Regions from separate parts of the Comamonas sp. Tr-654 genome, predicted to be linked through region 2. Evidence: riboswitches for the same ligand, from Rfam matches in the RefSeq annotation. Region 2 holds a riboswitch; each other region holds the start of a gene.
What was found. Region 2 has a riboswitch for cobalamin ahead of F3J24_RS20365 (nitrite reductase). Riboswitches for the same ligand answer to the same signal wherever they lie in the genome.

Region 1: it holds a riboswitch for cobalamin, as region 2 does, so the genes downstream of both, F3J24_RS00015 (TonB-dependent siderophore receptor) here and F3J24_RS20365 (nitrite reductase) in region 2, are expected to answer to the same signal.
Region 3: it holds a riboswitch for cobalamin, as region 2 does, so the genes downstream of both, F3J24_RS04880 (ABC transporter substrate-binding protein) here and F3J24_RS20365 (nitrite reductase) in region 2, are expected to answer to the same signal.

The regions. Positions count from the first base shown of each region.
Region 1 covers NZ_VWWQ01000001.1:370-3,640, forward strand. The annotation lists gene F3J24_RS00005 (type II CAAX prenyl endopeptidase Rce1 family protein) at 1-416, shown strand, start outside; gene F3J24_RS00010 (GNAT family N-acetyltransferase) at 680-1,180, shown strand; cobalamin riboswitch at 1,572-1,786, shown strand; gene F3J24_RS00015 (TonB-dependent siderophore receptor) at 2,086-3,271, shown strand, end outside.
Region 2 covers NZ_VWWQ01000007.1:109,321-112,591, forward strand. The annotation lists gene F3J24_RS20355 (ATP-binding protein) at 1-629, shown strand, start outside; gene F3J24_RS20360 (VWA domain-containing protein) at 707-1,294, shown strand; cobalamin riboswitch at 1,467-1,706, shown strand; gene F3J24_RS20365 (nitrite reductase) at 1,904-3,175, shown strand; gene F3J24_RS20370 (precorrin-8X methylmutase) at 3,159-3,271, shown strand, end outside.
Region 3 covers NZ_VWWQ01000001.1:1,064,141-1,067,411, forward strand. The annotation lists gene F3J24_RS04870 (DUF1624 domain-containing protein) at 1-678, opposite strand, end outside; gene F3J24_RS04875 (GNAT family N-acetyltransferase) at 827-1,330, opposite strand; cobalamin riboswitch at 1,389-1,615, shown strand; gene F3J24_RS04880 (ABC transporter substrate-binding protein) at 1,746-2,753, shown strand; gene F3J24_RS04885 (iron ABC transporter permease) at 2,808-3,271, shown strand, end outside.

The DNA of each region.
Region 1 (3,271 bases), on a different contig from region 2:
GCGGGGCGGGCATCATGTTTTTCGGGCAGATGCTCTGGGTCCTTTTTACGGTTTGGGCCATAGGGCCAGTGCCGTCTGCTGCAAATTCAATGGCCAAGTATTCTCTTGGCATTCAGTTGATTGGCGGGGTTGTGGTGATGCCATTCATTGAGACCCTTGCAGGGCAATGGCTGCCAATTCAGATGGTCCGCCGGTTATTTAGATCACCATGGTGGATTGCTGGACTGGCATCAGTGATCGTATTCACTGTATCGCATGGCTACACAGGCCGTTTTGCCGTCACTATCTTGCTTGGAGCCATAGTGCTTTCTGCCATCTTCGTCATAGAGACGAAAAGGAATGGGCGACCTATCCTTTGCACATACCTCACTCATGCGGCCGCAAACTCAATGGTGTTTAGCCTTCAGTTCCTCTGACGAAGGTCAGTGTTGGGTCGTTTGTTGGTCGACGCGAACGACCGCTGGCGGGGGACTCAGCCTTGTCGCGTGTGACGCACAGGATCTGGCGTCAGGGAACGACCGCTTATGTCGGCGGCAGACATTGGGAACAGAGACGCGAGCGACCGCAATGGGTCGTTCAGCAACAGTAGCAGTTCCAGCAGAAGCAACCATTTGCAGTCAAATTCGCGATTTCAGCGCGATCCAGGCAATCTGAATTTTTATTCAATACGATGCCGCCTATGGAATCCATAGAACTCTGCCGAGTAAGCCGTGTTGATGCAAACGAACTGATAGCAGCCAACCGAGAAAGCCACCAATATCATCACCCATGGGTCGCGCCGTTCACCGAACAAACTGGCTTTGATAGTTGGTATTCGCGTAGCTTGACGGGGGCTAATGTAGGCCTTGTGGTTCGGGAATACACCTCAAAGGAAGTTGTTGGCATTGTCAACATCAATGAAATAGTAGGCGGAGTATTTCAAAGTGCGTACCTTAGCTACTATGGGATGTCGAAATTCCAGCGACGCGGATTGATGACAAGTGCGTTGCATGCCACGGTTTCCTATGCATTTGAAGAGCTCGGACTGCACAGGCTGGAGGCCAATATTCAACCGATGAATCATGCATCCATAGCCTTGGTGCGACGCGTGGGCTTTTTGAAAGAAGGTTTCTCTCCTGGCTATCTTTGCATCGACGGCAAGTGGTGCGACCACGAAAGGTGGGCAATCCGCTCCAGCTAAGGTCGGTTGAAATAAGGACCCGATATGGGCTGCACTGTGGATGTGTAAAGCGGGCAGGAACGGTAACTCAACATAAGTTGAGTCCCTGCGCAGACTTGGAGTTTCACTTCATCAGGAAGTTAAGAAAAAGAGCAACTATTCTTGCAGCTGTTGCGTACTTTGGTGCAGGATCGGTAATCGAAGCTCTAGGTGAGCGGGACGCTTAGCTCATCGAGGTCCGATTTCGAAAGTTCTCGGCGCTCACGCCGCAATGCCGCTCGATCCATTTGGATGCACGCTTGGGCTGAATCCGTCCCCATAGGCTTCTCCGTTATCCCGGTGAGCACAAAACAACGGCGCAAAAGGGAAGAGCCTTGTATCACCTCGATTGCTCATCGGTTACATTAACTGCGCTTTGGCTCCGAGAGGAGGTGCAGTGGCAAGAACCGCTGCATCAGGGAATCCAGCTGGCTGTGCTACCCGTGCACCCGGCATCGAAATGGAACTGCCCCCGCAACTGTAGGCATTGAGCGAGCTTTCAAAAGGCCACTGAACTTCGGTTCGGGAAGGTGTAGAGCCAGCGAAGACATGCCAGTCAGGAGACCTGCCTAGCATCCATCTTCATTGCCGGCGGGGTGCCCGGAACGTGAACAGCCAGCCAGCTTCTGATACCCCGCCATGCGCTACAGGCCGGGGATGCCGTTGCGTGGACTGCTGCTCGCTGCGGCCCACTTTTCCGGCAGTTTCCAGAACGCGCCACACCTCATGTTGTCCCAAGGCCTGCTCGCCATCCCGCTGCATAGCGGCCGCAGATCGCGCACTGCATCAGCAGTAGCACCAGTACGCTCCAACGCCCCATGCCGAGCGACAGTGACAAAAGGCGCCACAACTGGTCGCACCTTTTCCAATCCCTCTTGCACTCCTGCATGACCTCCATCACCGCCAAGCGCCTATCGGTGCGCACATCACATTCCATCGTGGCCCTTGCCTGCCTGGCCGCCTGCTTGCCCAGCACAAAGGCGATAGCGCAGTCAGAGGGGGCGTTACCAACCCTGGATACGGTCGAAGTGGTTGGGCGGCAGCAATCTGGCCAATACCACGCGCAGGACAGCGAGGGCGCCACCAAGACCGACACGCCATTGCAAGAAGTGCCCCAGGCTGTGCGCGTGGTCACCCGTCAACTAGTGGACGACTTGGGCGCACAAAGGCTCGATGATGTTCTTGATTACGTGGCCGGAGTCTCGCGCCAGAACAACTTTGGTGGCATGTGGGACAACGTGGCCATGCGCGGCTTCGTGGGCCATGAGGACATGGGCATGAGCCTGCTGCGCAACGGCATGCAGAGTAACCGAGGCTTCAACGCACCGCGCGACACCGCCAACGTGGAGCGTTTCGAATTTCTGAAGGGCACCATGGGCGCCCTGTATGGCAACAGCGAGCCCGGTGGGACCATGAACCTGGTGACCAAGCAGCCCTTGTGGAAGGCTGCCCACTCGCTGGAGACCTATTACGGTACGTATGGTTCCACACGCATGGCGTTGGACACGACGGGACCGCTCAACGGCAACGCTAGCGAGCCCGCCACCATGGCGTACCGGCTCAACGTAGTCAAGGAGGAGCAAGACAGCTTCCGAAATTTCGTGCGGATACGCCGGGAGATGATTGCCCCAGCGTTCACCTGGAGGCTCACCCCAGATACGCAGTTGCGCTACGACGGCGAATTTCTGCGGCAGCGTGCGCCGCTGGATCGGGGCGTGCTGACGGTGAATCGCCAGGTCGGCGCGGTGCCCATCTCGCGGTTCTTTGGAGAGCCCAGTGACGGGGACATCACCATGCAGAACCAGACCCACCAGTTCTTGCTGGACCATGCATTGTCTGCAGATTGGAGTCTGCGTGCCGGCCTGCAATACAAGCGCAACACGATGAAAGGACTGGAATCGGAGGCCTTCCCGTTTCCTGGCGGTGCTTGCGGCTCATCGGTGGAGACCATGGGCTGGGCCTGCCGTCGTCAGGTGTCGCGCGATTTCGGCTCGCAAGACACCTCACTGCAGCTGGATCTCACGGGTCGCTTCAAGACAGGCTCGCTTGAGCACACGCTGCTGACGGGCGTCG
Region 2 (3,271 bases):
TTGATCAGGATCCCCAGGGCTTTGCCCTATCTCATGCAGCCGGGCAGCAGGAGATTCGCCAAAGGCTGGCGCAGGCCCGCAGCCGTTGCCGCAATGCGTCGGAGCTGGCCTGGAGCGATGCCGTCCACGAGGCCGTGGCCCTGCAGTGCATTGCCGCCCAGGTGGACGGACTGCGTGCCGACCTGGTCATGCTGCGCGCTGCACGCGCCCTGGCAGCCTGGCAAGGTAGTCACAGCATCACGCCAGCCCATGTGTCCGAGGTCGCGCCACTGGTACTGCAGCATCGCGCGGCCAAGCCAGACCCCGGCAGCGCCAGTCAACCCCGACAGACACCGGCCAGCACACCTCCAGCCGCGCCCGCAGCGCAATCCGGCAAGGACAGCAAAGACCTCACAGTGCCTGATATCCAGGCATCAGCATCCCCTTCAACGGCCTCCCGCGAGCCCGGCGCCACCAGCTCCTTGCCTCAAGACGCCGGCCCGGGCCTCGAACAGCCGCCTGCCGGCTGGGGTCAGGCTCAAGCCGTGAGCAGCGTCGCCTTCGAGGCTGGCCAGGCCGACGCCATGGCGCAGGCAGCACTGGAGGCCCTGTCCGCAAAAAAAGCCAGGGCCTCCGGTCTGCTGCGCTGAGCGCTGGCCGGGGGCAAGTCGGCTCCGCCAACCAAGGTCTGGCTCCGGCCAGCCATGCCGTATCCAGCGTCCATAAGATGCCAGGGGCATCGATTGACTGGATTGCCACCCTGCGCCAGCGCCAGGGGCTGCCACTGGCACCCGCCCATCTGCGCTGGCACCAGCCCGAGGGAGAGGTGCGCAGGCAACACCTGTTCCTGCTGGACTGCTCGGCTTCGATGGTCGAAAGCGGCGCGTTCGCCCAGGCCAAGGGCCTGCTGCTGCAGTGGCTGCGCCGGGCCTATCTGCAGCGCGAAGTCGTGGCCCTGCTCTGCTTCGGCGCAGGCCGCCTGCACTGGATGCTGGAGCCCACGCGGGCGCCACGCTGGAATGCCGACCTGATCGAGCCGCTGCGCGGCGGTGGCGGCACGCCGCTGGCCCAGGCCCTGGAGTCAGGTTGGCAGATGGCGGCCAGATACTCCCTGCAACCATCCTGCCTGTGGCTGATCAGCGACTTCCGCAGCCCCGATGTGCTGCAGCTGGAGCGCGGCCCCGTACCTGCCTTGGCACAGATTCTGGTGGACTGTGAAAGCGCTGCGGGCCAGAGCAGGCGCCGGTTTGGCGGTGCCGAGCGGCTGACAAAGGCCTGGCCGGATACTCTGCGACTGCCGCTGAAATTCGACTAAAAATCGCCTCTACCGCTTAACAGGCAAGCGCTAGCAGCTATCTATTTTGATAACCATCTAACAGGGCATCACACTGCCCCCTGCTCGCCCTATCGATATCCGGTCGCCGCACAGGCGGCAGGAAAGCGGCTGCCGGGCCGATGAATTGGGCCGTATGCACCAGGTTATCGCGTAAGATCGCGCCACCACAGGTGCCTCAAGGCGTGCTCTGCGCGCGGAGGTGAAACGAGAAGCAGGTCAATGGAATCTCCATCAATCCTGCACTGCACCCGCAACGGTAATCAGAGATATGGCGATGCACGCTCTGGCCCACGGCCATGGCCGCCACTGCGAAAGCGGGAAGGCGCATCGACATGCCACCCTCAGGTGGGCACTGTAAGTCCGGAGACCGGCCTGATGTGTACAAAGCGCAGCGGGATTGCATGTGGCTTGTGATATGCCAGCGCCTGCGTGCGGCTCATCACCTCTTCATTTCCCTCTGCACATTTTGTTTGTCTGGCCCGGGTATCGGCCAAACCGACCTTGGATGACCTATGTTGCATGGAATTTTCCAGTCAGATTTGTCCCAGCGGGCCGGCCGTGCCCTGGCCTCGTCGCCTGGAGCAGCGCTTGTCCAGCACTGAGACCGTTCAGATTCGCGGCTGGTGCCCCAGCACCTGGAAGCCCATGCAGGCACAGGACGGCTGGATCGTGCGCGTGCGCCCTCGCTGCGCGTCTCTGAGCGCCGCTCAGTGGCTGGTACTGGCCGAGCTCGCACGAACCCATGCCTCGGGCCAGATCGAGCTGACGCGCCTCGGCAATCTGCAATTGCGCGGCGTGCGCGAATCGGCCCTGCCTGCCCTGCGCGCGGCGCTCGTTGCCTCCAGACTGGCACCGGCCGATGAACAGACCGATCTGGCGCCTGCCGTGCATTGCACGCCGTTCTATGCCAGAGGAGATCGCACCCATGCGCTGGCTCTGGCGCTTTCCGTGGCTGCGGCGCGTGATCTGACTCCCCTGGCCCTGCAACAGCAGGACATTCCGGCCCTGCCCGGCAAATTCGACATGCTGGTCGACGATCCGCAGCGCCATCTCCAAAGCCTGAGCTCCGACCTTCAGCTATGGGCCTGCGCCGATGGACGCTATGGGCTTGCACTGGGCCAGTCGGCAGACTGGTACGGTTTTGAGAGCGCACCGGCAACCGTCCAGGCCGCCATACGGATTGCACTGTGGTTTGCCAGTGAGCGCAGCGCGCAGGCGGCAGGCCGGTTGCGCGCCCTTGCAAAGCCCATCGACCTTCAGGCCTGCGGACTCGCCAGGGCCAGTCATCACCTTGAGCCCCGCACTCAGGACAAGACCACTGCCAAGCCGTTGCGGCCCGGAGCACTCAACCCTCACGGCCTGCTGCTGGGCGCCCCGCTGGGGCGCCTGGACGCATGGGCCATACAGAAGCTGGCGGCTCCAATGCCCGAACAGGCGGAGATCCGGGTCACGCCCTGGAAATCCTTGCTGCTTCCGAACAAGCATCTGGATTCACTGCCTGCCCGGCTCGACTCCTGGGACTGGATCCGCCAGTCCACCGATGTGCGCCTGCGGGTCTCGGCCTGCACCGGCGCCCCCAACTGCCCTCAGGCCCATATCCCGGCCCAGTCCATGGCCCTGCGGTTCGCCAGCTCACAGGCGGCGGACCGGCATCTTCATATCAGCGGCTGCGCCAAGCTCTGCGCCCTGCCTGCCGATGCGACAAATGTGGTGTTTGCCAGCCAGGACGCGGCGGGCCAGATATGGCTGCACGCCAGCCCCGCCGAAGCACAGCCATCGGCCCGGGCCTCCATTCCCTATCGGCCTCTGGACTCCGGTCCACACGATATACAGCAACAACTCAATGACCTACAACTATGAAAAGTGCGGTGAAGAGATTTACCGGCAATCGTTCAGCATCATCCGCCGCGAGGCCGATCTCAAGCGCTTCAACCCCGTGGAAGAGCGGGTCGCCTG
Region 3 (3,271 bases), on a different contig from region 2:
CGAGTCACAGCCTTTGCCAAACCACGGGCCGATACCGTAGCCCAGAGCAATCACGCCGATCCAGGGAAGCAGAGGATAGGACGTGCGCAGTTGCACTCCCGCCAGCTCCAGCCAGCCACGGTCATGCAGGATCGCCCAGGGTATATGCATCACGTGGCCCGCAGGAAAATGCAGACCATCGAGCAGGTTGTGCCCGACAACCAGCACCAGTCCCAGCAGCAGCAAGGCCCTCCGCGGCAGCCAAACCAGCACCGACAGGGCCAGCATGGAGAGACCGATCGCCCAGATCACCTGCAGAAAGATCTTGGCGGGAGGAAATTGGAAGGTCCAGGCAAAGTTGACGACCGTCACCTCCAGCAGCACCAAGAACAGGCCGCGCCGCCACAGAAAGCCGGATGCGGTGCGCGCCTGAGTAGCCTCGGCATGCCGGCTGACATACAGGTACGCCCCCAGGCCCGTCAAAAACACGAATACCGGCGCACACAAATGGGCCAGCATGCGCGGGAAAAACAGGCCAGGCGGAGTGTCCGCCACGACCATGGGGTCGGGAACCTGCAGATGCAGATAAAAGGTTTCACGAACATGGTCGAGCAACATGAACAGCATGACGAGACCACGCAGCGCATCGATCGATTGCAGACGCCCAGCACTTGCTGGTGGAGAAGACAGAGAAGACAAGTTGTTTGCTTTATTGATATCGAATTATCAATATCATAACAACTCATACCCGGTGTCTGACACAGACATGCTCGATTTCACGTCCGCGTCCAGTGCGCACGCCAAGGACCCGGTCGACAGCCCGAGCCTTGGACATCCCTTTCAAGCTTCACATGAGACGCTGCATATGAATGGTCTGCCACAGTGGATCGTCTTCGCGCTCGATCACCGCAAAGCCCTGTCTTTGCCAGAACTCAAGAGCTCCTGGCAGGAATGGATGGGTGTGCAGATATAGCACTTGCACCTGCTGGGCCAGAGCATGGCGCATCAGCACATCCAGCATCGCCTGCCCCAGACCTGAGCGTCGGAATTGCGGAGCGACAAACAGGCGCACGACCTCGACCACCTTCAGCGGTCCGAAATCCAGTTGCGCAAATCTGCCGTCATAGTCCCGGCAGGCCATCGTGGCCTGCACTCTTTGGTCAGCATCGAGAGCCGCCAGCATGCAGCCGCTACCCGCTAGATAGGTCTCTTCAAAATGGCGAAGATCCTCGGGAATTTCCAGTGAAGCGATGCGCCCGCCGAACATGGAAACACGTGCGCTTTGCACAAAACTGTGAACCTGATGCAATTCACGAACGCGCTGGATGAAAATGTCTTGCAAGCGGGGCATGGAGAGGCAATCCGGGCTCATTCGTCGTCTTGGCTTGGGACTGTTGCTACAAAATCAGCTACATTACCGCAACTTTGGTTTCGCAAGAACATGCGTGCGCAGCGGCGAATGCATGAGGGAATCCAGGGGTCAGGCACCTTCGGGGCCGGCCCGTGAAATGGAACTGCCCCCGCAACTGTAGGCAATGAGCCAGCCATCACACAGCCACTGAACATCTGTTTGGGAAGGCGATGAGCCAGCGATGATTTGCCAGTCAGGAGACCTGCCAGAGCACCAACCATTCATTGCCGGCGGGGTGTCCGGGAAGTGAGCATTTCATCGCTCCGGTAACCTGCTGCCACTCAAGGCAAAGTTCAGGCGCGTGTCCTGCTATGTCTTCCAAGGTGCTTTTCGCCACTTCTGGAAAGATATTCCGATGCTGCTTCGAAGCCTTGCCAGCACTGCCCTGCTCGCTACCGCATTTTCCGCTCATGCAACCGACTTTCCCGTGCAGCTGCAAAACTGCGGCTACACCCTCACTCTCGACAAGGCGCCCACCTCGGTGGTCACCATAGGTCAGGCCGGCACCGAAATGCTTTATGCACTTGGCCTGGGCGACAAGGTCGTCGGGACAGCGCTCTGGTTCAACCCGGTACAGCCCCGCTTCAAGGCCGTCAACGACAAGGTGCCACGCCTGTCCGACAACATTCCCAGCTTCGAGTCGGTCCTCGGCAAGCGCCCCGCCTTGGTGGTTTCGCAGTTTGAATGGATGGTGGGCAAGGATGGCGTGGTGGGCACGCGCGAGCAATTCCATGATCTGCGCATCGCCACCTATGCCATGCCTGCCGACTGCGAAGGCAAGAACAATCTCATGGGCTCCGACGGCACGCGTACTGCCAGCTACGACGTGAAAGCGCTGTACAAAGGCATTCGCCAGCTGGCCCAGGCTTTTGATGTCGAGGCACGCGGCGAAAGCCTGGTCAAAGAGCTGAGCGATCGCCAGACCCAGGCCGTGGCCAAGGTCAAGTCCTCCGGGCTCCAGAACCTGTCTGCCGCACTGTGGTTCTCCAGCGCAGACCTGGCCGCCGACCCCTATATGGCCGGCAAGAATGGCGTGGCCGGCTACATGATGCAAGCTCTGGGCTTGCGCAACGTCATCACATCCGCAGAGGAATGGCCCACCGTGGGCTGGGAGACGATTGCCAAGGCCAATCCCTCGATTTTGATCATTGCGCGCATGGATCGCCGCCGCTTCCCTGCAGACGACTACCAGAAAAAGCTGGACTTCCTCAAGAAGGATCCCGTCACCCAGCACATGGATGCCGTCAAGAACGGCCGCATCGTGATCGTTGACGCCGATGCCCTGCAAGGCTCCATCCGCCAGGTGGACGGCATGGAGCAGATTGCCAATGCGGTGCTGAAGATCGAAGGCCTCTCCAAATAAGCCAGGCATCAACGAAGTCCGCATGCCGGCGCACCTTGCCCCGGCCGCTGAGCCATGAATACCTACACGCAGAGCCTTTCCAGACCGCATCTACCGACCGGCCGGTTGCTGCGCGCCGCCGTGCTTGGGGCCGCAGCAGCGGCCTTGCTGCTGCTGACCGTCGTGTCCGGCATAGCGATTGGCGAGACCGATATCTCCGCGCGCATCGTGTACCAGGTGCTCGCAAATCAAATGCTGGGAACCAGCTACGTCATAGACCCCATCAATGCGGGCATTGTCTGGAATTACCGCCTGAGCAGAGCCCTGGTCGCCGCCAGCTGCGGGGCCGGGCTGGCCGTCTCCGGCGTGGTTCTGCAGTCCCTGCTGCGCAACGCCTTGGCCGAGCCCTACCTGCTGGGCATTTCAGCAGGTGCTTCCACGGGGGCCGTGCTGGTTTCGGTCGCCGGCCTGGGTGCGGGCTTGGTATCGATGAGCACCGGGGCTTTCCTCGGAGCGGTTTGCGCATTTGCCCTGGTGGC